2 linked regions of the Prosthecodimorpha staleyi genome follow. The protein of the gene in region 1 interacts with the protein of each later gene in a pairwise test. Links are inferred from orthologs where the notes say so. Each region holds a gene or a part of one and is shown on either strand. Other genes may lie near its edges. The genes, in order: mobA and KL771_RS06280.

Evidence for each region.
Region 2: the proteins of mobA (region 1) and KL771_RS06280 interact in binary tests that used the Escherichia coli proteins (3 or more experiments, as listed by UniProt). The link is inferred for Prosthecodimorpha staleyi from one-to-one orthologs.

Annotation. Positions count from the first base shown.
Region 1 is NZ_JAHHZF010000006.1:212,982-229,422, reverse strand. What follows is about bases 8,282-11,230. They hold mobA (molybdenum cofactor guanylyltransferase MobA), read left to right. Parts: upstream 8,282-9,412; coding sequence 9,413-10,048; downstream 10,049-11,230. Other genes in these bases: KL771_RS13730 (TRAP transporter substrate-binding protein), read left to right, coding at 10,351-11,230; KL771_RS13740 (ABC transporter permease), read left to right, coding at 8,398-9,234; KL771_RS13745 (ABC transporter permease), read left to right, coding at 8,282-8,401. In the rest of the region: cobT (nicotinate-nucleotide--dimethylbenzimidazole phosphoribosyltransferase), read left to right, coding at 1-491; KL771_RS13770 (sensor histidine kinase), read right to left, coding at 574-2,175; KL771_RS13765 (uracil-DNA glycosylase family protein), read left to right, coding at 2,449-3,078; KL771_RS13760 (Lrp/AsnC family transcriptional regulator), read left to right, coding at 3,194-3,685; KL771_RS13755 (EAL domain-containing protein), read right to left, coding at 3,725-6,187; KL771_RS13750 (ABC transporter substrate-binding protein), read left to right, coding at 6,689-7,471; more of KL771_RS13745, read left to right, coding at 7,679-8,281; more of KL771_RS13730, read left to right, coding at 11,231-11,448; KL771_RS13725 (class II glutamine amidotransferase), read right to left, coding at 11,537-12,334; KL771_RS13720 (TRAP transporter large permease), read right to left, coding at 12,486-14,633; KL771_RS13715 (TRAP transporter small permease subunit), read right to left, coding at 14,713-15,267; KL771_RS13710 (multidrug effflux MFS transporter), read right to left, coding at 15,445-16,441. UniProt on the Escherichia coli protein: Transfers a GMP moiety from GTP to Mo-molybdopterin (Mo-MPT) cofactor (Moco or molybdenum cofactor) to form Mo-molybdopterin guanine dinucleotide (Mo-MGD) cofactor.
Region 2 is NZ_JAHHZF010000003.1:59,320-69,893, forward strand. What follows is about bases 6,757-9,688. They hold KL771_RS06280 (molybdopterin molybdotransferase MoeA), read left to right. Parts: upstream 6,757-7,563; coding sequence 7,564-8,814; downstream 8,815-9,688. Other genes in these bases: KL771_RS06270 (dienelactone hydrolase family protein), read left to right, coding at 6,757-6,873; KL771_RS06275 (GNAT family N-acetyltransferase), read left to right, coding at 6,963-7,481. Outside these bases: formate dehydrogenase accessory sulfurtransferase FdhD, read right to left, coding at 1-533; KL771_RS06240 (PepSY-associated TM helix domain-containing protein), read left to right, coding at 740-1,633; KL771_RS06245 (extracellular solute-binding protein), read right to left, coding at 1,640-2,473; KL771_RS06250 (energy-coupling factor ABC transporter ATP-binding protein), read right to left, coding at 2,497-3,258; KL771_RS06255 (ABC transporter permease), read right to left, coding at 3,251-3,958; KL771_RS06260 (Mrp/NBP35 family ATP-binding protein), read right to left, coding at 4,107-5,252; KL771_RS06265 (hypothetical protein), read left to right, coding at 5,619-5,741; more of KL771_RS06270, read left to right, coding at 6,016-6,756. UniProt on the Escherichia coli protein: Catalyzes the insertion of molybdate into adenylated molybdopterin with the concomitant release of AMP.

The sequences.
Region 1 (16,441 bases):
CGCTGTTCGGCGGCACCGCGGCCGACTGGGTCGGTCCCGGCACCGGCGTCGGCGGAGCGGCGCTCGCCAACAAGGTGGCGGTGGTCGAGCGCGCGGTGGCCCGCCTCGACGGTCGCCTGTCCGACCCGCTGGAAATCCTGCGTCGCCTCGGCGGCCGCGAGATCGCCGCCATGGCCGGGGCGATCCTGGCGGCCCGGCACCAGAAGGTGCCGGTGGTGGTCGACGGCTTCGTCACCACGGCGGCCGCCGCGGTGCTCTGGGCCGCCAATCCGGCCGCGCTCGACCATTGCCTGTTCGCGCATGTCTCCGCCGAGCCGGCTCATGCCCGCGCGCTCGCCGCCATGGGCAAGGTGCCGCTGCTCGATCTCGGCATGCGTCTCGGCGAGGGCACCGGTGCGGCGCTGGCCGCCGGTCTTGTGCGCATCGCGGCCAAGACCCATGCCGGCATGGCGACCTTCACCCAGGCCGGCGTGGCCGGCAAGCTGGACTGATGCAGCGGCGGAAGGCCATCGGCCCATAAGGTGGCGGACGGCCGGCGACGGCAGAACGATCCGATCGGACCCGGCCGACCGGTCAGCGCCGCGCGGACTGGCGGCGGAGCATGTCGAGCGTGGAGCCGCTGGCAACCGGCGTCCCCATGCCGGCGGCGCGCTTGGGGCGGTCGCGGACGGCCGGCATGATTTCCATGACGCGGGAATTCGGCACCGTGAAGGTCACCTCGGTGCCTTCGCGCAGCTTCGATTTGATGTCGAAGGTTCCGCCATGCATCATCACCAGGGCCTGCACGATGTTGAGGCCGAGGCCGGTGCCCTGTTCGGCCGACTTGATTGCGATCGAGCCCTGACCGAAGGCCGACAGCACGACCGGCAACTCGTTCTCCGGGATGCCGGGCCCGGTATCCTTGATCGAGACATATTGCCCGCCGCCGGCGGTCCAGCCGACCCTGACGGCGATCTCGCCGTTGGTCGGGGTGAACTTCACCGCGTTGGAGAGCAGGTTGAGGATGATCTGGCGCAGCGCCCGTTCGTCGGCCCAGACCTTGGGCAGCTTGTCCTCGTATTCCTCGATGATGGTCAGACCCTTGTTGCGCGCCCGGAGATTCATCATGTGCACGCAGTCCTCGACCACGTAGGGCAGCGTGACGGCCTCTTCGTTCAGCGTGTAGCGGCCGGCCTCGATCCGGCTGATGTCCAGGATCTCGTTGATCAGGTTGAGCAGATGCCGGCCGGAATCGTAGATGTCGGTGATGTAGCCCTTGTAGGTCTGGTTCTCGAGGGGGCCGAGCAGCTCCTGCTGGATCACCTCCGAGAAGCCCAGGATGGCATTCAGCGGCGTGCGCAATTCGTGGCTCATGGTGGCCAGGAACCGGCTCTTGGCGAGGTTCGCTTCCTCCGCCTTGCGGCGCGACTCGTCGGAGATCGCCTTGGCCTGCTCCAGTTCGGCGATGAGCGAATCCTTCTCCGCCCGCGCTTCGATCTCGGCCAGCGCCGCACGGTGGAAGCGGAACCCGAGGCTGGCGAAGAAGACCTCGCAGGCCAGCGTCATGCCGGCCAGCACGGCCAGATAGGAGATCGCCTGAGGGCCGGAGTTGAACGCCCGGTAGGCGAAGATCGCCGCCGTGATCGATGTGACCGGGATGGTCGCCGCCAGGATCGAGGCCGGCAGATGGGAGGCCAGCGTCGAGGAGATCGCGACCACGATCAACATGGTCGAGAACTGGAACACATCGGTCGCGGCGGTGGCCTGCGACGGCAGCACGAACAAGAGCGCCCAGGCGAAGGACATCACGCCGTCGAGGATGAAGAAGCGGCGCTTCCAGCCGGCGATGAAGATCGAACGGCTCTCGATGACCAGAAGCCGCCGACAGAAGACGATCGATGTGAAATGCACCGCAAGCGCGATCGCCACCCAGCAGGCGAGCAGCATCCGGTCCGTCCAGAGCAGGCCGGCCGACGCGGCCAGTCCGATCAGGAGTGGCGGCGCATAGGCGGTCGAAAGGCGCGCCCGGGCATGATCGAGCAGAAGTTCGTTGTCGAAGGCCGGCTTGAGCCCGCGCGCTGCGCTGAGCTGGTCGCGCAGATCGCGGACGGTACGCGAAACCTGCCGCCGCCGTTCCGCACGACGGGCGTTCTGGGTCGTCTTGTCGGCATTCGGCAACGCCACGCCGTCGCTCATCCGGAATTGGTTCCCGCGTCCCCTTCGGCTTTCGGACTGTGATTCAGAATGTTTAAGATCGGCCTCAGGGAAAAGGTTAACGATCCCTCCGTCCGGACCTCCGCGGGCCTGAGGCCGCCGGCCGCGATCCGCAATCTCCGGCCGGTGGCGCTCCGGCACCGGTTGCCGACCGGCCGCCCGCCCCGACGCGCCGGCGATCCGGCCCGGCCGGGCGCAATCGCGCCGTGCCGATCCGAATGAGACGATCCGGCTCCTGGAGACAAACACGAACCCATGTCTGCGACCTCTCCCGATCCGATCGCCGAACTCGACCTGGCCATCCGGGCCTGCCGCATCTGCCGCGATGCGCCGACCGGAACGCCCCTGCCGCACGAACCCCGCCCGGTCGCCCATCTGTCGGCGACCGCGCGGATTCTGGTCGCCGGACAGGCGCCGGGCACGAAGGTGCATGCGTCCGGCTTGCCTTTCGATGACGCCTCCGGCGACCGGCTCCGGGACTGGATGGGGATCGGCCGGGATCTCTTCTACGACACCAGCCGGATCGCCTTCCTGCCGATGGGATTCTGCTTCCCCGGACAGGACGCCGCCGGAAGCGATCTGCCGCCGCGCCGAGAATGTGCGCCGGCCTGGCGCGCCCGCGCCGTGGCCGCCATGCCGGCGGTCGAACTCGTGCTGGCGGTCGGCCAGTATGCGCAGGTCTGGCATCTCGGCCGGCTGAAGCTTGGCGGCATGACCGAAACGGTGGCGCGCTGGCGGGAGATCATGGCCGCCACGGCCCGGCCACGCATCCTGCCGCTGCCGCATCCGTCCTGGCGCAACACGGGATGGCTGAAGCGGCATCCCTGGTTCGGGACGGACCTGCTGCCGGCGCTGCGTGCCGATATCGCGCGCCTCACTGCCTGAGTGGAATTAAATTCCAACAACTACGACGTTGGCCGCAACATGAGCAATCTTCTGGTCAGCTTTCATTGAAATGGAGAATGTGGTACTCTTCCTATGCGCGCATCAGGGGGTTCGCATGATTGATCGCATCGACCGCAAGATTCTCCAGATCCTGCAGGAGGACTGCACGGTTCCGGTTGCCGAGATCGGACGTCGCGTCGGTCTTTCGACGACGCCCTGCTGGCGGCGCATCCAGAAGCTTGAGGAGGACGGTGTGGTGCAGCGGCGTGTCGCCGTGCTCGACCCACGCCAGGTCAACGCCAAGGTGACGGCCTTCGTGGCGATCACGACCAACCAGCATTCCGAGGATTGGCTGAAGCGCTTCGCCGACATCGTCAGCCAGATGCCGGAAGTGGTCGAGTTCTACCGCATGGCCGGGCAGGTGGACTATCTCCTGCGCGTGGTCGTCCCGGACATCGAGGCCTATGACGTCTTCTACAAGAAGCTGATCGCCCGCATCGAAATCGCGGATGTGTCGACCACGTTCGCCATGGAACAGATAAAATATACCACTGCGCTGCCGCTCCAGTTCGTGGCGACCGAGAAGGTGGTGGCCGAGAAGGCCTGAGTCCGGTCGCCCACCGATCGCCCGGCCGTCACGGCGGCATCATGCGCTCAGCGCTTCGATGGCCGGATCCGAAGGTTTTGTGCGGTCCGGATCGTTCGCCCGGTATCCGGCGCTGGCGCCGAGCAGTTCCAGGAAGTCGCGTGCCGGCATGGGCCTGGCGAACAGATAGCCCTGGCCGAGATCGACGCCGAGTTCGAGCATTCGGTCGCGCTCTTCGACCCGTTCGATGCCTTCGGCGACGATCGGCAGCCCCAGTTCCCGCCCCAGCGTGACGGTCGTGCGCATCAGGGCGCGCGTGCGGCGATTCTGTTCGCCGTCCTGGCCGATCGAGCGGGTGAACGAGCGGTCGACCTTGATCATGCTGACGGGGAAGCGATCGACATAGTTGAGGGACGAGTAGCCGGTCCCGAAATCGTCCAGGGCGAAGCGGATGCCGAGACGGGAGATTTCGGACAGGATCTCGTTGACCTCGTCGGCGTCTTCCAAGAGCGCCGTCTCCATGATCTCCAGAACGAGGTTCGAGGGGCCGGGCAGGCCGGCCTGCAGCACTTCGGAGAGCAGGTTCGGCAGGTCGCGGTTGACCTGTCCGCCGGACAGGTTGACCGAGATGAAGAAGTCCGGATTGCGCGCCGCGGCGACCAGGGCCGGAATGATCCGTGCGGCCTCGCAGAGCACCAGCCGGCCGAGTTCCTCGATCAGGCCGGTTTCCTCGGCCACGGGGATGAACTCGGCCGGCATGACCAGTCCGCGGGTCGGATGGTGCAGCCGAAGGAGCGCCTCGCCGCCGACCATCCGGCCGGTGGCCAGACGCACGATCGGCTGGATGGTCAACTCGAACCAGCCCTTGGCGAGGCCGGAGCGGACATCCTGTTCCTGGGTTTGCCGGACCAGCAGGGCCTCGGCCAGCCGTCGTTCGAAGCGCTCGACCCGGTTGCGCCCGGTTTCCTTGGCACGGTAGAGGGCAAGGTCGGCGGCGAGCAGCAGGTCCTGGCCGCTCAGCCCGTCGGCCGGGAAGCAGGCGACGCCGATACTGGCGGAGGCCTCGATCACCGCCGGCCCGACATCGGTCGGCTTGCGCAACTGCTCCAGCAGGCGCCGGGCGAAGGTGACGCCCTCCGCACCGTCGAGGCCGGGGAGGAACATGGCGAATTCGTCGCCGCCGAGCCGGCCGGCCATCGCCCCGCCGAGGCCGGCTTCGGCAAGCCGGCGGGCAAAGGCGATCAGCAACTGGTCGCCGGCGGCGTGTCCATAGGCGTCGTTGACGCGCTTGAAGCGGTCCAGATCCATCACCAGAGCGACGCCGCGGCCGTTCTGCCGGCACAGCCGCGTCACCTCCGCCTCCAGTCCTTCGACGAAGCCGCGCCGGTTGGCGAGGCCCGTCACCGGATCGGTCAGCGCGAGGCGGACCATCTCGCGTTCGACCGACTTGGTGCGCGAGACGTCGGACATCACCGAGAGACTGATCGGGAACTTGCCGCCGAGCCGGAGATCGGCCGTTTCGGCCAGTACGACATCGAGCGTGGAGCCGTCATATTTGACGAGCCGCAACGGCGTTTCGGGCGTAACTCCGCGCGCGAGGAATTGCGGCAGGGTTTCGTTCATGTAGATCGCGGCGCTGTCCGGCGTCAGGAAGGTCGCAAGCTTCCGGCCGATCACGTCCTGCCGCTTGTAGCCGGTCGCGACCAGCCAGTGATCGGAGACATGCAGCAGCGTGCCCTCGCGGTCGACCGAATGCAGCATGGCCGGGGTGCGGTTATACAGCCGCTCGAGACGTTCGTTGAACTGCCGCCGCCGCCGTTCGCCTTCGTCGAGGCGCGCCTGCATCTCGTTAAACGTTTCGACCAGTTCGCCGAGTTCGTCGTTGGAATCCCAGTCGACCCGCTGGCGCAACGTGTCCGCCTGGCTGGACCGGATGGCGGCGGTGACCCGGGACAGGGGCTCGGCGATCAGCCGGCGATTGATCGTCAGCATCAGGAAGATCAGCGCCAGGCTGGACAGCGACGTGTGCAGCATCGCATGGGCGACGCTCTGCAGGAGCCTCTGCGACAGCGTGACATTCGAATAGCCGACCTCGAGCACGCCGACGCGGGTCGATCGGTTGCCGTCGGTATAGTGGATCGGGGTCGACAGGTGATTCAGGTCCGGCCCCATTTGGCCGGATTCGATGATCGGACGGCCGGTCTCGTCGAGGACCCGGACGATGGTGACCTCGTTGTTGCCGAACATGCCTTGGACGATCAGACGGGCCTGATCGTAGCGATAGTGCCAGAGGGTATCCGACAAGGCCGACGCAAAGCCGCGGATACTCGCCCAATGCTTCTGGTGCACCTCCTGCTTGACCATATCGTAGGCCGCATAGCCGAAGATGATGCTGATCAGCAGATTGAGGACCACGATCGTCGGAACGACCGTCAGGAGAAACTTCGTCCGATAGGAACGGAAGGCGGGTCTGCCCGGCTCCGGCGCCTTGGTCGGCCGCGGCGGCGCGACCCCGACGCGCATCTCAGCCCGTCCAAATCGACTGGGATTCCGGTTGGGCAAGGCCTGTTTGGTCATCGTGCGGCCGGTCCGTTCGGGCTACGGCGACCTGCGTGCGGACGACAGCCGGATATCCAAGGCGTCAGGGGAGATGTCGGGACCCTTAAGGACGGATCCATGCAGGCCGACGCGGGCGCGGTGATCCTGCCCCGGTCGACAAGTATAAGGAAGCGACAATGAGGCACTTGAGACATGGCCAACCCCTGATGCCGCCGATCCTGCCGGTCAACTCTAAAGAAAACGGCAAGAGGAGCGGCGCGGTGCTGTTAGGGTTACCGGATGGCGTGCCGGCTGCCTGGCGTGCGGCGCGAGCCGGCGCGTGCCCGCAATAATCCCCGAGATTGAGCCCGCCCCCGTTGCGTAAAGCCCGGAAACAGTGTGAAATTTGAATAGGCAGGCACCGGCAGTCCAGGTGGAAGCCCGGGGTGCTTGCGGAACGGGTAAACCAACGAAGAGGAAGACGTCATGCGTTTCGTCATCGGACTGGCCGCGGCGGCGGTTGCCTTTGCCACGGCCGCCATGCCCGTTGCCGCGAAGGAATGGAAGACGATCCGGATCGGTACGGAGGGCGCCTATCCGCCCTTCAACTTCCAGGATTCCAACAAGGAGCTGCAGGGCTTCGACATCGACATCGCCAAGGCGCTCTGCGACAAGATGAAGGCGAAGTGCGAGTTCATGGCCCAGGACTGGGACGGCATCATCCCGGCGCTGAAGGCCAAGAAGTACGACGCCATTGTCGCCTCGATGTCGATCACCGAGGAGCGCAAGAAGCAAGTCGACTTCACCGACAAGTATTACCAGACCCCGGCGCGGTTCGCGACCAAGAAGGTCGGTGGCTTTACGGCGGTCACCCCCGAAGCCCTCAAGGGCAAGACCGTCGGCGCGCAATCTTCGACGATCCATGCGAACTATCTCGAAGATCTTTACAAGTCCAAGGGCGTCACCGTGAAACTCTACGGCACCCAGGACGAAGCCAATGCGGACCTCGCGGCCGGCCGGCTCGACGGCGTTCTGGCGGATTCGGTCGTTCTCTACGAATGGCTGGAGAAGGGCGATGCGGGCAAGTGCTGCCAGTTCGTCGGCCCCGACATCAAGGATGTGAAGTATTTCGGCGAGGGCGCCGGCATTGCCGTGCGCAAGGAGGACAAGGACCTCAAGCAGCAGTTCAACAAGGCGCTTGCCGAGATCATCAAGGACGGCACCTACGAGAAGCTCAACAAGAAGTATTTCCCCTTCTCGATCTATTGATCCGGACCTGGCGCCCCGCCGGTCGACGTCCGGCGGGGTTGGTGGTCCGACCCGCCGCATCGGCGCGGCCCCTCTCCGGGCGATCCGGGGACGCGGGCCGCTTCGGTCCCGCCGGTGCGCTGGCCGGAGCGCGCGCCTCCGGTGCGGTCCGGCCGGCCATGCCGCCGATCCACCCGCTTCCCTTTCGGACAGGCTGATTTGGACCGGATCGAATCCCTTATCCAACTGCTGGCCTGGGGGCCGAACGGCTGGGGTGACGAGATCGCCGCCGGCACCGCCATCACGGTTGCGCTCGGGATCGCCACGCTGCCGTTCGGGCTGCTGCTCGGATTCCTGATCGCCCTGGCGAAGCACTCCGGAGGCCCGGTCGCCCGGTTGCTCGGCAATCTCTATACGACCGTGTTTCGCGGCCTGCCCGAACTGCTGACGCTGCTGATCATCTATTACGGCGGCCAGCGGCTGATCCAGGAAGTTCAGGCCCTCCTCGTCGAGGATCCCGAGCCGATCGAGGTCAATGCCTTCGTGGCCGGGATGGTGGCGCTGGGAATGGTCTTCTCGGCCTATTCGAGCGAGGTCTTCCTCGGTGCCTTCAAGGGCATCACGATCGGCCAAATCGAGGCCTCTCGGGCGCTCGGCCTGAACCGCCTGCTTACCTTGCGCCTCGTCGTCCTGCCGCAGCTCTGGCGCTTCGCACTGCCCGGCATCTCCAATCTGTGGTTGATCCTGCTCAAGGAAACCTCGCTGGTCTCCGTGATCGCACTGCCCGATCTTCTGCGTTCGACCTTCATTGCCGTCGGCGTGACGAAGGAGCCCTTCTTCTTCTTTCTCGTGGCTTGCCTGATCTATCTTGTCCTGGCGATGGTTTCTTCGATCGGCATCGGCTGGATCGAGCGCTGGGCCAATCGCGGCGAGCGGAGGGCGGGAGCGTGACGACAGCCCCGCATCCGGAGGCGCCGCCGACGGCGTCCGGCTTCTTCGGCGAAGCCCGAACCGGCGACCTGGTGGCGCTGGCGCTGGCGGCGGTGATCGCAAGCCTGGTCCTGTCCGACTGGCCGGTGGCGATCGGCACGTGGTTCGGCAACGACATCTTCGTGCGCTACTGGCCGCGTCTCGCCGAGGGACTCGGGGTCACGCTGCAACTTGTCGCCATCTCGATCGTGCTCGGCGGACTGCTGTCGCTGCCCCTGGCGCTGGCGCGCTTCAAGAACCGCGGCTTTGCTTCGACGCTCGCCTACGGCTACGTCTACTTCTTCCGGGGCACACCGCTCCTGGCGCAAACCTTCCTGGTCTATTATGGCGCCGGCGAGTTCTCCGACGCCTTGCGTGGAATCGGCCTGTGGGGCTTCTTCAAAGAAGCCTATTGGTGCGTGCTGCTGACCTTCTCGTTGAATACGGCGGCCTATCAGGCCGAGATCCTTGCCGGCGCCATTCGGTCCGTATCGCGCGGCCAATGGGAGGCCGCCCATGCGCTCGGCCTGTCCAAGCCGGTCGCCTTTGTCAAGATCATATTGCCGCAGGCCTTCGTCACGGCCCTGCGACCCTACGGCAACGAAGTGATCCTGATGATCGAGGGATCGGCCGTGGCTTCCGTGGTTACGGTCTTCGACCTGATGGGCGCGACCCGACTTGCCGCCAACCGGACGTTCGACGAGCAGGTCTATCTCTGGGCCGCTGTCGTCTATCTTCTGCTTGTGGAGACCATCCGCCGGGTCTGGGATCTGCTCGAACGCGGCTTGACGCGGCATCTGCGCCGGCGCGCCTGAGGGTGCCGGCGTCGTCCGCCACCGTCGTCTTGTGGCCGTGAACGGTTGCCGCGCCGGTGTCTCGCCCTCGCGGTGCGCATGATAGGATGGCGCCGGTCCGGTCCTGCGAGGCGCCGGTGACCCGAGGCGGGCCTTCGACATCGCACGGGGGCGGCCGGCCATCGACAGGGAAAGCGGCATGAGCGAAATCGTGGGGGTCGTTCTCGCCGGCGGGCTCGGCCGCCGCATGGGGGGCGGCGACAAGGCTTTGATCGCGCTCGCGGGACGGCATCTGCTCGATCGGGTGATCGAGCGGTTCGCCCCCCAAGTCGGGGCGCTTGTGCTCAATGCCAATGGCGATCCGGCGCGGTTCGAGGCCTTCGGCCTGCCGGTGGCCGGCGATCCGGTGGCCGGCCATCCCGGTCCGCTGGCCGGGCTGCTGGCCGGCATGCGCTGGGCGGAGACGCATCGTCCGGGGGCCCGCCATGTCGCGACCGCAGCCGCCGATACGCCGTTCCTGCCGCTCGACCTGGTCGCGCGCCTCGCGGCAAGCCTCGACGGGGCGGATCCGGACGGCATTGCGGTGCCGGTCACGGCGACCGGCACCCATCAGGTTTGTGCGCTGTTCCCCGTCAGCCTGGCCGATGCCCTGGAAGAGGCGCTGGTCAGCGGCGCTGCCCGCAAGGTGATGGCCTGGATCGAACGCCACCCGGTTCGGCACGTCGCCTTCGATCCCCTCGCGGGCGGTCTCGACCCGTTTTTCAACGTCAATAGGCCCGAGGATCTTGCCGTTGCGGAAGATTGGATCGCGGCCCACGGTCCACTTCAGCCATAGGCGCGGAACCCGGCAAGATACCGGAATGCCCGGCTGGCAAGCGGTGATGGCGCCATGCTGTCCTGCGTCGGGCGCAGACGGCTTGGAAATCGCCGAATTCTGTGACAGTCGGCGCCGCGACTTGTTCCGAACGCCAGCAAGCGCTTCAGTAACGGTGGATTCTGTACCCGGTCCGCGATCTGTCTTTCGGTGTCATTTTCTCTTGCATGGCTGCCCTGCATCTTGTCTAACGTTCCAAGCGGTCCGGCGCCTGGGAGGGATGGGCGGCCGGACGTCAGCGTCAATTCGGGAGGTTGATGTCCATGCAGCGTCGCAAGTTTCTGAAGGCCGCCGGTGTCGGTACCGTCGCGGCCGCCGCCTTTCCCATGCCGGCGATCGCCCAGTCCAACCCGCAGATCAAATGGCGCCTGACCTCGAGCTTCCCGAAGTCGCTCGACACCATCTACGGTGCCGCCGAGGTCTTCTCGAAGGCCGTTGCCGAAGCCACCGACAATGCGTTTCAGGTCCAGGTCTTCGCCGCCGGCGAACTGATCCCCGGCCTGCAGGCGGCTGATGCGGTCTCCAACGGCACCGTCGAAATGTGCCATACCGCGCCCTACTACTATGTCGGCAAGGATCCGACCTTCGCGTTCGGCACAGCAGTACCGTTCGGCATCAATTCGCGCATGCAGAACGGCTGGCGCTACTATGGCGGCGGCAACGAGCTGATGAACGAATTCTATAAGAAGTTCAATCTGTTCGGCATGCCCGGCGGCAATACCGGCGCCCAGATGGGCGGCTGGTTCCGCAAGGAAATCAAGACTGTCGAGGACTTCAAGGGTTTGAAGATGCGCATCGGCGGCTTCGCCGGGCAGGTCATAGCCAAGCTCGGCGCGGTTCCGCAGCAGATCGCCGGCGGCGACATCTATCCGGCCCTCGAGAAGGGCACGATCGATGCGGCCGAATGGGTCGGTCCCTACGACGACGAGAAGCTCGGCTTCTACAAGGTCGCGCCTTACTACTACTATCCGGGCTGGTGGGAAGGCGGCGCCATGCTCGAATTCTTCGTCAATACGGCGAAGTGGGCAGAGCTGCCGAAGCACTACCAGTCGCTCGTGCTGACGGCGGCCGGCTTGGCCAATGTCCACATGCAGGCGAAGTACGACGCCGTCAACCCGGCCGCCCTGAAGCGTCTGGCGTCCTCGGGCGCCATCCTGAAGCCGTTCCCGAACGAAGTCATGGAGGCCTGCTTCAACTCGGCCAACCAGCTCTACGACGAGACCATGGCCAAGAACGGCGACTTCAAGAAGGTCTACGAGGCCCTCAAGGCCTATCGTGCCGACCAGTATCTGTGGTTCCAGATCTCCGAATATACCTTCGACACCTTCATGATGATCCAGCAGCGCAAGAAGACGCTCTGATCGTCGGCGGAATCGCAGCCGGGTTTCGACCCGGCCGGCCCTGCCGAGAGGCGGCGCGGGGATGCCCGGCGCCGCCTTTTTCGTGCCTTCAGGCGGCTTCGACGCGGGACGGTTCGAGGACGGCGAGGGGGACGACCTCGCAGGCGCATCGGGCGCAGCAGACCAGAGCGGAGCGGTCCGGGACCGCGTGCCATTCGTCGCGATGCCGGTCGACCGGTTCGGAGACGATCTCGATCGCGCTCGCCGTCTGGCGCCAATAGAGCGACGGCGGCCGGCCGTCGGAGGCATAGCGGAAGGCATAGAGCCGGCTGCCGTCGGACAGCGCCGCGGTGACACGCAGCGGCTCGTCGATGCCGGCCTCCGCCATCAGGGCCCGCAGCGCGCTGAGCGTCCCGGTCATGGCGCCGACCGGATCGGCCTCGCCGCCCTGGCCGAGCGTCATCAGGAACATGGCCTCCGAATCGGTCGTTCCGGTCCGGCAGGCATAGAGCGCGTCGGGAATCCGCGCCTCGACGGCCCGCCGCAACCGGCTCCAGCCGCCGATCTGGCCGTTATGCATGAACAGCCAGCGGCCATGGGCGAAGGGGTGACAGTTGGCTCGGCTGGTTGCCGTGCCGGTCGACGCGCGGACATGGGCGAAGAACAGCCGCGAGCGCACCTGGCGGGCGATATGGCGCAAATTGTCGTCCGACCAGGCCGGCAGCGTTTCGCGATAGAGGCCGGGTTCGTCGCGCTCGCCATACCATCCGAGGCCGAAGCCGTCGCCGTTGATGCCGACCTTGGCCTCCTCGGCGTTGCGGCTCTGGTGGATCAGGGAGTGTTCGGGATCGGCGACCAGCTGGCCGAGAAAAATCGGCTGACCCGAATAGGCGACCCAGCGACACATGCGGCGGAACCTCGGATGGGGGCAGGCATTGGGAGATACGCCGATTCTGCACGGCTGTCGTTGAACGAAGCTTGAACGGCCCGCGAAAACGACGAAAGCCGCCGGATGGCGGCTTTCGGGAGGGGCGGGCGGTCGGACGCGACCGCGGCGGTCACTGGATCTTGGGCGGCTGCGACAGATCCGGGGGCTGCGACAGGTCGGGCGGGGACGCCGGTGCCGTGCCGCCGCCCAGGCCCGGAGGCGGACCACCCAGGCCCGGAGGCGGGCCGCCAAGGCCGAGCGGCGGTGCGCCCAGATCGGTGCCGCCGAGGCTGGGGACGCCACCGATGGTGCCTTCCAGCTTGATCTCGAACTTGGTCGGATCGACCTTCGACGACACGTCATTGTACCACATGACCGTGATCGGGAAGAGCATGACGACGGCGATCATGACCACCTGGATCAGGACATATGGAATGGCGCCATAGTAGATCTGGCCGGTTGTGACCGGGTCCATCATCCGGCCGGTGACCGTGTCCTTGTAGGGTTTCGATGGCGCGACCGAGCGCAGGTAGAACAGCGCGAAGCCGAAGGGCGGATGCATGAAGCTGGTCTGCATATTGACGCCCAGGAGGACGCCGAACCAGATCATGAACGGCCCGACATCGGCGACCTTTCCGTTGATGACGTTGAAGCCCATTTCGTTGGCGATGGCGATCGCCGCCGGATCGGTCGCGAAGATGGTCTCCGCCGCCTTGACCAGCAGCGGCACAGCAATGAAGGCCAGTTCGAAGAAGTCGAGGAAGAAGGCCAGGAAGAAGATCATCGCATTGACGATGATCAGGAAGCCGTACATGCCGCCGGCCGTTTCCTTGAGGATCTCCTCGACCCAGACATGGCCGCTGACGCCGTAGAAGGTCAGCGAGAAGACGCGCGCGCCGACCAGGATGAAGACCACGAAGGCCGACAGCTTGGCGGTCGATTCGCCGGCCTGGCGGACCAGGTCGAAATTGAGCTTGCGGTTAATCACCGCCAGGATGATGGCGCCGGCCGCTCCCATGGCGCCGCCTTCGGTGGGCGTGGCGATGCCGCGGAAGATGGTGCCGAGCACCAGGAAGATCAGGATCAGCGGCGGCAGCAGGTCGCCGACGACGCGCTGCACCGCGGAGGAGACCGGCTTGGACGGGCTGTCCATCATCGCAAAGCCGGCTGCGATCAAGGCGCCGCCGGCGAGCAGGTCGAACCAGCTGCGCACGACCGAAAGGACGATCGAGGCGCCGACCGCGGTGGCCGGGGCGGCGAAGTCGACCGCCTTCAGGGCCGTGACGATCTGGCCGCCGGCGAACAGCAGCAGCACGCCGGCGCCGGCAAGGATCAGGGCAAGGCCGAGGATCTTGCCCAGGAAAGCCGGCAGGAAGCGCATCAGGCCGATATAGATCAGATAGACGGCCGCCAGGCTGCCGATCTTGAGCGTCGACAGCCAGGGTTCCTGCAAGGCCATCTGCTTGGCTAGTCCGCTCACCATCGGCAGATAGCGCTCGAACAGCGCGATGCCGGTCGCCGGATCGAACAGCAGGATCATGCCCCAGATGACCAGCGCGAGCGGCATCACGGAGGCTTTCATGACCTTGTCGTAGGGCGCGCCCTCGCCGAAGGAGCGGGCTTCCGGCGGCAGGGCTGGAGCGCTCTTCGGATAGACGATGGTCATGACCATCACGTAGGCCATGTAGAAGATCGTGAGCACGATGCCGGGGACGAAGGCGCCGAGATACATGTCGCCGACGGACCGGCCGAGCTGGTCGGCCAGCACGATCAGCACCAGGCTCGGCGGAATGATCTGGGCGAGCGTGCCGGAGGCCGCGATGGTGCCGGCGGCGAGGCGCCGGTCGTAGCCGTAGCGCAGCATGATCGGCAGCGAGATCAGCCCCATGGCGATGACCGAGGCGGCGACCACGCCGGTCGTGGCGGCGAGCAGGGCACCGACGAAGATCACCGCATAGGCGACGCCGCCGCGGATCGGCCCGAACAGCTTGCCGACCGTGTCGAGCAGTTTCTCGGCCATGCCGGACCGCTCGAGGATCAGGCCCATGAAGGTGAAGAAGGGGATCGCCAACAGCGTGTCGTTGGCCATCACGCCGAAGACCCGCTCCGGCAGGGCCTGGAACAGGTTCGACGAGAGCAGGCCCAGTTCGATGCCGACCCAGCCATAGGCGAGGCCGAGGGCCGCGAGGCTGAAGGCGACCGGGTAACCCAGCAACAGGAACACGATCAGGCTGAGGAACATGATCGGTGCGATGTTGTGGATAAGGAATTCTGTCATCGGGGTCGTCCTCCCGCGCGCCGGCCGTTCGCCGACCCTTCCGTCTTTGGGTGGGGCTGATCGATCGTCGGGCCGCGGCTCACGATTCGTGCGAGGCGGTGCCGTGCGAGCCGCCCGTCTCGGGCTCCGGCCGGAGGCCCTGCATCACGGCGACATGCTTGATGATCTCGGAGATGCCTTGAAGCGCCAGGAGCGCGAAACTCAGCAGCACCATCAGTTTCGCCGGCCAGACGATCAGGCCGCCGGCATTGAAGGAGACTTCCTGCAGTCGGAAGGAGGTGAGGAAGAAGGGCAGGGATTCGTAGATCATCAACAGGCAGAACGGCATCAGGAATACGAAATGCCCGAGCAGCTCGATCCAGTGGCGCAATGTCTTCGGCAACTGGCTCGAGAGAATGTCGATGCGGATGTGCTCGCGTCGCAGCAGCGTCCAGGCGGCGCCGAGCAGGAACACGGTGCCGAACAGGTACCATTGCAGTTCGAGCCAGGCATTGGAGCTGGTATTCAGCGTTTTGCGAATGATCGCGTTGCCGGCACTGACCACCACCGCCAGAAGAATCAGCCAGGACACGAACCGGCCGATGAAGGTGTTGAAGCCGTCGATGAGCGCGCTGATGCGCAGCAATCCGGTCATGGGCCCTCTTTGTCCTGGAAAGGTCTTGGCGCCGAGCGTTTCCGCATTTGCATAAAGGCTATGCGCCCTGCACGCGTCAAGAGGGTCCGGGCCTTCGTCCCGCCTCGGTCAGGATCGGGTCATCTTCGGGGTTTTCCCGATGCGGTATCCGGCTGAGTGATGCCCGAACCTGCGGCCTCAGCGTGCCGCCGCCCGGGCCGCGAGACCGGATGCGAGCCCGCCGGCGGCGAGCGTCGCCATGGTCAGAAAGAGCGGCAGGGCGCTGTCGCCGAGGAGCGCGCCCATGAGCACGGTGACCAGGGCTCCAAAGCCGATCTGAAGGGTCCCGGTCAGTCCCGAGGCTGCGCCGGCGAGGTCGGGACGGATGCTGACGGCACCCGCGATGGTCGACGGCAGGGCGATGCCGTTGCCGATGCCGAGCCAGGTCATCGGCGCGAAGATCGCGACCGGGTGATGGTAGCCGGCCAGATGCAGCAGGAGGGCCGCCGCCACGGCGGCGAGCCCGATCAGGTTGCCGACCGCCATCATCCTGATCACGCCGAATCGGGAGGCGTAGCGGCCGGACAGGAAGTTGCCGAGGATGTAGCCGGCGGCGAGCCACATCAGATAGAGCCCGGTCTCGCGGGCGCCGGCGCCGAGTAGCTTCTGCATGACATAGGGGATTCCGCCCAGGAAGGCGAAGAAGACGCCCGAAACCAGCATCGAGGAGACCGCGAAGGCGACGAAGTCCCGCGAGCGGGCCAGCACCGCGAAGGCGCCGAGATGGGAGGCGAGCCCGCCTTCGGACTGACCCGGCCGACGCGTCTCGTTGAGGGTCGCCCAGGTGCCGGCGAGCACGGCCGCACCCACGGCGAAGAGCAGAGCAAAGGGCGCCCGCCAGCCGAACTGCTCGTCCAGGGCACCGCCGATCGCCGGTCCGAGGGTCGGGGCGACCGCCATCCCCATGGTGACGAAGCCGATCATGCTCGCCGCGCGGTCGCGCTCGTAGACATCGCGCACGATGGCGCGCGAAAGCACCAGCCCGGCGCAGCTGCCGACGCCCTGCACGACGCGGCCGAGGATGAAGGCCTCGATGGTCGGCGCCAGAAGGCAGGCGGCCGTGCCGACCAGGAACAGCGCCATCCCGGCCAGCATGACCGGCCGCCGTCCGTGCCGGTCGGAGAGCGGGCCGAGG
Region 2 (10,574 bases), on another replicon or contig:
CGTGCGAAGGCCGCGGCATGGATGGCGCCGACTTCGGCATTCAGCACCTGCAGCGGCGGAAAGGCCTTCATGGCGGCATGGACGGCCTCGGCCGGAACGGCGAGACGGGAGGCCACATGGGCGACCGGCCGCAGCGCCTCGGCGATGGTGTCGACGCCGCACAGGCCGCAGCCGGTCCGGCCGGCCAGATTGCGCTGGCGGTTGCGTAGCGCCGCAAAGCGTTCCGCCGCGATCCTCAGGCGCACCTCGGCGCCGCGCGCGAAACGCTCGACCTCCGTATCGTAGAGTTCGTCCGGCGCAGCCAGGATGCCTTCGGTCAGCGCGAAGCCGAGCGCGAAATCCTCCAGGTCGGCCGGGGTCGCCATCATGACCGCGTAGGACAGGCCGTTGAAGACCAGCGCGACCGGCTCTTCCTCGGCGATCAGCTCGCGCCGCGATTCGACACCGGCGCGGGTGACGCGCAGGGCCGCGGCCCGGCGGGCGCCGGCCGGTGCGGGCGGTTCGGTCTCGGGGTGGGGCATTGGCTTCAGCATGCTGTCCAAGGGCAGGACCTTCTTCCGGTTTGCCCGTCAATATAGGGCGAAGCCGCATGGTCCGGCGAGCCCCGGCGAAAAACCACGCGGAACCAAGGCATTCCGCTTGTGTTATGCGCTGGACGCAAGGCTCGAACCCTTACAGAACCGTAACTTGGAACGGCGGGCGGGAAGGCGTCTTTTCGGCGCCACGAAAGGAGCCTGTCATGAAACCGCTCTTCCTCCGGCTGCACCGCTGGATCTCGCTCGCCTTCGCCCTGCCGCTGCTGGTCGTCATCGCCACCGGCCTGATCCTGTCCTTCGAGCCGATCGCACAATCCGGTGCGATCCGGCCGGGCAGCATCACGCTGGAAAGCCTGACCGCAGCGGTCGCCAAGGCCGATCCGGACGGCAAGGCGACCGGCATCGTCGTCCGCCCCTGGGAGAACAGCTTCGGCATCGGCTTCGGGCCGAGCGCCAGGAGCTACGATCTCGCCACCGGCGCCCCGGTCGCACCCGGATGGCTGTCAGGCCTGTTCGGCGCCTCGCGCGGCATTCACGAGCGGCTTCTGTTCGATCTCGGCTGGCTGGTGACGGCCTCGACCGTCGCCATGCTGGCGATCATCATCCTCGGCGTGCTGATGGGCCTGCCCCGCCTGCGCAATACCGTGTCCGGCTGGCACAAGGGGACGGCCTGGTTCCTGCTGCCGCTGGTCGTGCTGAGCCCGTTGACCGGCCTCGCGCTCGCCTTCGGCATCACCTTCACGACGCCCTTGCCGCGTCCGGCCGGCGCGCCCGTCTCCCTCGTCCAGGCGCTGGCCAAGGTCGCCGAAGGCCACGATCTCTCCGGCCTCAATTCGATCCGCTCGCGCGGCGGCACCCCGATGGCGCGCCTGTGGGAGGGCGGCGAGTTGAAGGCCTATTCGGTCTCCGCGACCGGCCTGACGCCGATCCCGCGCAACTGGCCGCGCCTCCTGCACGAGGGCAACGGCGCCGGCCTGTGGTCCGGCCTCGTCGAAGTGGTCACGTCGCTTGCCCTGCTCGGGCTCCTCGGGACCGGCCTGACCATCTGGGTGCGCCGGGCGACGCGCCGCCCGACCCGGGTGCGCGCCGCGGCCTGATGCCGATCAGTTCGTCGGCGTGGCGGCGTTCGGGAAGAACTGCTGCTCGCCGGCGATCTTGTAGCCCGCGATCGCGGCCTGGCCCTCCTTCGACAGCACCCAGTCGATGAAGGCCTGGCCGAGATCGGCCTTGACGTGGGCGTGCCGGGCCGGATTGACCAGCATGATGCCGTATTGGTTGAAGAGCTTGCGGTCGCCCTCGACGGCGATCCTGAAGGTGCCGCGGTTGCCGAAGGCGCTCCAGGAAGCGCGATCGGTCAGCACATAGGCGCCCATGCCGACACCGGTGTTGAGCGTCGCGCCCATGCCCGAGCCGGTCTCCCGGTACCAGGCGCCGCTCGCCGCCTTCACGTCGACGCCGGCCTCCTTCCAGAGCGCCAGTTCGGCCTTGTGGGTGCCCGATTCGTCGCCGCGCGAGGCGAAGGGCGCGCCCTTGGCGGCGATCGCCTTGAAGGCCGCCACGATATCCCTGGAACCCGCCACACCGGCCGGATCGGCCGCCGGGCCGACCACGACGAAGTCGTTATACATCACGTCGAAGCGCTTCACCGCGCCGCCGGCGGCGACGAACTTCTCCTCGTCGGCCTTGGCATGGACGAACAGCACGTCGCCGTCGCCATTGGCCGCGTTCTTGATCGCCTGCCCGGTGCCGACCGCGACGACCCGGACCTCGATGCCGGTCTTCGCCGTGAAGATCGGCAGGAGATACTTGAACAGGCCGGAATTCTCCGTCGACGTGGTCGACTGCACGACGATGAACTTACCGCCCTGCTGCGCGGCCGCCGGCAGGGCCGGCAGGAGAAGCGCGAGGCAGGCGGCGATCAGGTGACGGCGCAGCATGGAAGTCCTCCCGGAAATGGTTTTCAGACGAAGATGCGGCCTTCGAGATAGGCCCGCCCGGCCGCGCTGCGCGGCCCTGCGAAGAAAGCGTCGGCGGGCGAATCCTCGACGATGCGCCCGGCCTGCATGAACAGGATGCGATCGGCGTGACGGCGCGCCTGGCCGCGGTCGTGGGTGACCAGAACGGTCGCCGCGCCGGCATGGCGGGCGGCCTCGATCAATCCCTCCACGGCCAGCGTCGAGGCCGGATCGAGGCTGGCGGTCGGCTCGTCGAGGAACAGGAGCCGCGGCTGCAGGGCCAGGGCGCGGGCGAGCGCCAGCCGCTGCTGCTCGCCGCCCGACAGGAGACGCGCCGGCTGGCCGGCCAGCGGCGCCAATCGCGCCATGGCGAGCGCATCGGCGACCCGCTGACGCCGCTCCGCTCCGACGATGCCGCGTGCCGCCAGCGCATGTTCCAGATTGGCGGCAACCGAGCGGCGCAGCAGCACCGGCCGCTGGAACACCATTGCGATCGCCGAGCGCACGCCGGCATCGGCCGGACGGCCGTTCCAGGTGATCCGCCCCGCGCTCGGCGCGACGATCCCGTCGAGCAGTTTCAGAAGCAGGCTCTTGCCGGCGCCGTTGGGGCCGAGAATCACGACCCGCTCGGCGCTGTCGAGCCGGAGATCGATGCCGTCGACCAGCCGCCGCCCGCCTGTCTCCACGACCAAGCCTTCGGCGACGAGCGGAAAGATGGCCGCGCCGGCGGCCGAGCCGAGCCGATGCTGCGGCGCCGCGTCAAGCATAGGCTGCCCTCGCGGCGGTCGCCCGGAGGCCCATGACGGCGACGTTGACCAGGACGGCGATCAGGATCAGGACGATGCCGAGCGCCAGCGCCAGGGCGATGTTGCCCTTGGAGGTCTCCAGCGCGATCGTGGTGGTCATCACCCGGGTGACCCGGTCGATATTGCCGCCGACGATCATCACCGCGCCGACCTCGGCGATCGCCCGGCCGAAGCCGGCCAGCACGGCCGTCGTCAGGCTGAAGCGGGCGTCGTAGATCAGCGTCGCCACCGCGCCGGCGCGGCCGAGCCCGAGCGAGCGGAAATAGTCGGCATATTCGAGCGCCAAGTCCTCGATCACCTGGCGCGACAGCGCGGCCACGATCGGCAGGACCAGGAGCGTCTGCGCCACCACCATGGCGGTCGGCGTGTAGAGCCAGTGCAGGACGCCGAACGGGCCGGAGGCGGACAGCAGCAGATAGACCAGGAGCCCGATCACCACCGGCGGCAGGCCCATCATGGCGTTGAGCAGCACCAGAACCGCGCCGCGCCCGGGAAAGCGCGCCACGGCCAGCACCGCACCGAGCGGAATGCCGAGCGCGGAGGCGATCGCGACCGCGCCGAGACTGACCTTCAGCGACAGGAGGACGACCGACCACAGTGCCGGGTCGAAGCCGGACAACATGGCCCAGGCGGTGGCGAAGGCCTGACCGAGATCCTGCATCGATGATCGATTCCGCGCATCTTTTCCGGAACTGTCGGGAAAAAGAGAAAAGGCGCCGGTCTGGTCAGAAGTCAAGCGACAAGTATGACTCCAACCTGACCGAGCGGGAGCCCGGCCGGGTCGTCCGTCAGGGGAAGCGCGGCGGTGGCTACTCGATCACGATGCGCGGGGCCGGCCGGCCGGCCGTGCCGGTTGCCAACTGGCGCCAGACCTTCTCGGCGATGTCGCGGTAGACCCGGGCATGGACGCCGTCGGGTTCGACGATCGAGACCGGCGTGCCGGCATCGGCGCGGGCGCGGATCTCCATGGTCAGCGGGACCTCGCCCAGGAACGGCACGCCGACCCGCGCCGCCTCGTCGCGGGCGCCGCCATGGGAGAAGATGTCGTGGCGCGTGCCGCAGTTCGGGCAGACGAAATAGCTCATGTTCTCGACGATGCCGAGGATCGGCACGTCGACCTTCTGGAACATGGCGACGCCGCGCCGGGCGTCGATCAGGGCCAGATCCTGCGGCGTGGAGACGATCACGGCGCCGGCCAGCGGCACCTGCTGGGCCATGGTCAGCTGGGCGTCGCCGGTGCCGGGCGGCATGTCGACGACCAGCACGTCGAGTTCGCCCCAGTCGACCTCGCGCAGCATCTGTGTGATCGCGCTCATCACCATCGGGCCGCGCCAGATCATCGGCGTCTCCTCGTCGACGAGGAACCCGATCGACATGACCGGCATGCCGTAGCCGTCGAGCGGCTCCAGGATCCGTCCGGACTTCAGGCGCGGCTTGCCGCGCAGCGCGAACAGTCGCGGCATGGACGGGCCGTAGATGTCGGCATCGAGCACGCCGACCTTGAGCCCGAGGCTCTTCAGCGCCAGGGCGAGGTTGCAGGCGGTGGTCGACTTGCCGACGCCGCCCTTGCCGGAGGCGACCGCGATAATGTGCTTGACCCCCGGCAGGCCGCGCGTCTGCGGGCTGCGGCCGCCGGCCGAAGGTGCGGGCGAAGCGGTCGCCGCCGGAGCGGCGGTCGCCGCCGGAGACGATGCCGCCTGCCCCTTCGGCGCCTCGGCGGTGAGCGCCACGGTGGCCCCCGCCACACCCGGCACCTTGCGCACGGCGGCCTCGGCCGCGGCACGCAGGCCTTCCAGCTCGCGCGCCCGGCTCGGGTCGACGGCGATCGAGAAATAGACCTTCTCGCCGTGCACGATCACCTCCGACAGCGCACCGGATTGCGGCAGCGGCGTGCGCCCGTCCGGACCCGGAACGGCGGCAAGGGCAGCGAGAACGGCTTCGCGGGTGACGGACATCGAGGCACTCCGGGATGGGACTGAGGCAGGCAGGATCGGCAGAACCGGCCCGAACGGCGGGCCGATCCGGCCGGCGGCATCCGCCCCGGCCATTGCGGGCTCTAGATAACCCCTCCCCCGCCGAGGTCAACGATGCAGGCCGCTGCCGATGTCGGGCCGGTCCCGATGGCGGGCCCATCCCGATGGCGGTTGCCGGCCCGACCCGGGCCGCCGCGCGGCCATCGGCTTTACCGGCTCATAGGCCGACGCTATGGTGTAAGGCCCCGGCTGCGGCGGGCGACCGGAGCCGACGGCACGCCGCCGACCGGCACGCCCGGTTCCGGCCCGCCCGTGCGGAGCGTCCGCCCTGGATTTGGAGTTGCCCCGATGCCGTCCTTCCTCATCGCCGTCGTGATCGCCGTTGCTCTCGCGTTCGGCGCCCACGCCGTTCTCGATACCTATCAGAAGCCGGTCGGCGTCGCCTTTACGACCAGCGGCGCGCGCATCTGATCCGGGCGAACGCCTCCTGCCTTGCAGCGGTGGAGGCGCCGGACGCCTGGGATGGGGGTCCGCTGTCGCGTGCTCATCGTTACGGCGGGGATTGCGCCGGCAGTCGACGGGACGGCCGGCGGATCGGTGCAACGGCGGGCTGCATATCCTGTTGCCGTTGCCGCAAACGTGATGATCGCGCGCTTTCCCGGCTTTCTGGAAATGCCGCAGTCTTGTCCTCCTGAACGGCCCCTCCTTGCGAACGGTGTCGGGCGGGCCGCCGGGAGGACAGACCTTGGACCAGAAGTTCATCGATCTCTTCGACAGCTACACCCATGGCGGCATGAACCGCCGATCGTTTCTCGACCGGCTGGCGGCTTTGGCCGGATCGACGGCCGCCGCGTCCGTTCTGCTGCCGCTCCTTGAAAACAACTATGCGCTGGCCCAGACGGTCGCCGAGAACGACCCGCGCCTGATCGTCGAGACCGCCGCGTTCCCGGCCGGTACGGCGACGATTTCCGGCCTGCTCGCCCGGCCGAAGGATGCCGCCAAGGCGCCGGCCGTGATCGTCATCCACGAGAATCGCGGCCTCAACCCGCATATCCGCGACGTGACGCGGCGCGTGGCGCTGGCCGGCTTCGTGGCCTTCGGGGTCGATTTCCTGTCGCCGCTCGGCGGCACGCCGGAGGATGCCGACAAGGCGCGCGACATGATCGGCACGCTCGATGCCGCCGCCGTGGTCGCCTGGGGACGCGCCGTGCTGGCCGGCTTGGCGGCACGGCCGGAGACCAACGGCAAGGTCGGGGCGATCGGCTTCTGCTGGGGCGGCGGCCAGGTCAATGCGCTGGCGGTCGCGGAGCCGAGGCTCGGCGCGGGCGTCGCCTATTACGGCCGCCAGCCGAAGAGCGAGGCGGTTCCGGCGATCCAGGCGCCCCTGATGCTGCACTATGGCGGGCTCGACCAGGGCATCAATGCCGGCATTCCGGCCTTCGAGACGGCCCTGAAGGCCGCCGGCAAGCGCTACGAACTGCATGTCTACGAGAACGTCAACCACGCCTTCAACAACGACACCAACGCCGCGCGCTACGACAAGGCGGCAGCCGAGCTGGCCTGGAGCCGGACGGTCGGCTTCCTGAAGACGCATCTCGCCTGACCGGTCGCGCCGCGGCGCGCGGATATGCGCTGCGGGCGGACCCGGCCGGAGATTGACGGGACACCGCCGCGGGCTCATGAAGCAGCGTCATGAGCCCGCTTACCTACACCGTCGCCCCCGTGCGGACGCCCGACGACCTCGCCGCCGCGATCGTCCTGATCCGCGCCTATGCGGCTTCGCTGCCGATCGATCTCGGCTATCAGGGTTTCGAGGCCGAAATGGCCGGCATGCCCGGAAAGTACGCCCCGCCGGACGGCGAATTGCTGCTCGCCCGCGCCGCCGACGGCACCCCGCTCGGCTGCGTCGGGCTGCGACCGCTGCCGCCGGTCGACGGTCGGGCCGAGATGAAGCGGCTCTATGTGCTGCCGCAGGCGCGGGGCACCGGGCTCGGCGATGCACTCGCCCGGGCGGTCCTCGCCGCCGCCCTCCGGCTCGGCTACCGCGAGATGGTGCTCGACACGTTGCCGAGCATGGCCGGCGCCCAGGCGCTCTACCGGAAATACGGTTTCGTCGAGACCGGCCCCTATTACGACACCCCGATCGCCGACACCGTGTTCATGCGCTGCACGCTGGCGCCGGCCGATCCCGCGCAAGGGGCACAGGGCTGACCGGCAGCCGCACGCGCGCCATCCGGGTTTTCACCGAGGCGCGGTTCGTGGCATACCGGCTGCGCAACCGGACCGACGCGCGATGCCCCAGTTATCCGACGATTGCTTCGCCCATGGCGGCGGGGCCATGACGATCGACGAGGCGCTCGCCCTGTTCCGCGCCCGCGTCGCGCCGGTCGCCGAAACGGAGACGGTGCCGCTCGCCGCGGCCGACGGGCGCGTCCTGGCCGCCGATATCCACGCCCGCATCCCCCTGCCGCCCTTCGACAATTCGGCCGTCGACGGCTACGCGGTGCGCCACGCCGACCTCACCCCCGGCCAGGAGAGCCGGCTCGCCGTCGCCGATCGCCTGCAGGCGGGCGATGCGGCCGGGACGCTGGCGCCCGGCACGGCGGTGCGCATCTTCACCGGCGCGCCGATGCCGGCCGGCGCCGACACGGTCTACATGCAGGAGGATGTCGAGGCGCGCGACGGGATCGCGATCCTGCCGCCGGGGCTGGCGCGCGGCGCCAACCGGCGCCCGGCCGGCGAGGAGATCGCCGCCGGCGCCGTCGCCCTGCCGGCCGGCACGCGGCTGCGCCCGCAGGAGATCGCGCTGGCCGCCGGCATCGGGCTCGACCGGCTGACGGTCCGTCGGCGACTGCGCGTCGCGATCTTCTCGACCGGCAACGAACTGGTCGAGCCGGGCGCCCCCCGCGGCCCCGCGCAGGTCTTCGACACCAACCGGCTGATGCTCGCCGGCCTGCTCGCCCGGCTCGGCATTGCGGTTTCCGATCTCGGCATCCTGCGCGACGAGCCGGCCGGCCTCGCCGCGGCCCTGCGCGCAGCCGCGGCGGAGCACGATCTGGTGCTCACCACGGGCGGCGTCTCGACCGGCGAGGCCGACCACGTCAAGCCCGCCGTGGAGGCCTCCGGCCGGCTCGATGTCTGGCGTTTCGCGATCAAGCCCGGCCGGCCGCTGGCGCTCGGCACGGTCGCCGGCACGGCCTTCTGCGGCCTGCCCGGCAACCCGGTCGCCGTCTACGTGACCTTCACCCATATCGTGCGCGGCCTGATCGCGGCGCTCGGCGGCGAGACCTGGCGGCGGCCGCGGCCGATGGCCGCGCGTGCCGGATTCAACCACAAGAAGCGGCTCGGCCGGACAGAGTTCGTGCGCGTGACGCTCGCCGACGGGCCGGACGGCATTCCGGTGGCGACCCGATTCGCGATCGAAGGGGCGGCGGTGATCCGCTCGCTGACCGAAACCGACGCCCTGATGGTGCTCCCGGACGCCGTCGAGCGCGTCGAACAGGGCGATCTCGTCGGCATCGTCCCGCTGCCCGGTCTCGGCTGACGGGATCTCGTGACGGACCCCGGGAACTCGTATAGTCTTTACGATGCGTTACCAATTGCAACCTGGTCGGTCCATGATCCGTGTCCTCGCCTTCGTCGCGGCCGTCCTCGGCGCCGCGCTCTTCCAAGTCGGCGGGACGGGTCCCGTCCGCGCGCAAGGCCAGACCGAACTGCGTTTCGGCCTGGTCATCGGCAATGACAGCTTCCCGGAAGGGCCGCTCGCGACCGCGGCGAACGATGCCGGCCTGGTCGCCGACACGCTCGGCGAAGCCGGCTTCGACGTGACCGGGCTGCGCAACCAAGACCAGACCGGGATGCGCCGCGCCATGCGCGACTTCCTGGACAAGGTCGGCCAGGGCGGCGGCGGCGCGGTCGCCTTCGTCTATGTCAGCGGCTACGGCCTGCAGTACGAGGGCGAGAACTATCTCGTCCCGGCCGGTGCGCGCATCGACCGCGACACCGACATTCCGATCGAGGCGATCCGGGTCTCGGACTTCACCCGCGCGCTGGCGGCATTGCCGATCAAGGCGCGCATGGTCGTGCTCGACGCCTCCCGCCCGTCGCCGTTCGCGCGCAACGGCCAGCCGCTTGCCGCCGGTCTCGCGCTGACCGAGCCGGAACCCGGCACCCTCCTCGCCTTCAATGCCGCGCCCGGCAGCGTCGAGCCGCCCGCGAACGGCGACTACGGCCCCTACGCCCAGGCGCTGGCCGAGGTCATCCGGCTCGGCGGCCTGGAACCCGATCAGGTCTTCGCCCGGGTGCGCCTGCGCGTCGACCAGCTGACCGGCGGCGCGACCGTGCCGTGGCACGCTTCCAATATCGAGGAGCCGTTCCAGTTCTTCGAAGGCGGCGGCGGCGACCAGGGACAGGGTCTGTCGCAGGGACAGGGCTTGCCGCAAGGACAGGGCCTGCCGCAAGGACAGGGACAGGGCTTTGCGCAGGCCGGCCAGATCCCGCCGCGCCCCGCATCGATGCGCGAGGCCGGTCCTGCCGGCGCCTATGCGATGGCGCTGGAGCGCGACGATCTGGACGCCTTCGAGGAGTTTCTGTCCTATTACGGCAACGATCCGCTGGCCGGCCGCATCCGCGCCCTGATGGCGGCGCGGCGCGAGGCGATCACCTGGCGGCGGACGGTGGAGTACAACTCGGCCGAGGCCTATTGGTCCTATCTGCGTCGCTATCCGAACGGTCCGCACGCCGCCGATGCGCGGCGCCGGCTGGGGCGGCTTTCGGCCGCCTACGAGCCGCCGTCGCGGTTCCAGGAGGTCGAATATGACGTGGCGCCGCCGCCGGAACCGGAGGTGGTCTATGTCGGCCGGCCGAATTTCGGCTTCACCGGCTATGCGCCGCCGCCGCCACCGCCGACCTATCTGCTGCCGCCGACCTACTATGTGCTGCCGCCGAAGCCGGTGAAGCCGCCGCCGTCGGTGATCCTGCTGCCGCAATTCATCAAGCCGCAGAAGCCGTTCGTTCTCAAGCTGCCGGCGAATGTCGTGCAGCCGCCGGTACAGGGCTGGCAACTCGGCAAGATCCCCGGCACGGCTCCCAAGCCGAACATCAAGTTCAACCAGAACCCGAACGGCGTCTTCATCTTCAAGCAGGGCGGCCAGGGTTTCCAAGGACAAGGTTTCCAGGGCCAGGGTGGGCAGGGCCAGGGTGGTCAGGGCTTCGGCCAGGGCGGCGGGCAGTTCGGCGGCAAGGGCAAGCCGGGCGGCCAAGGCTTCGGCAACCAGCAGGGCCAGGGCTTCGGTCAGGGTCAGG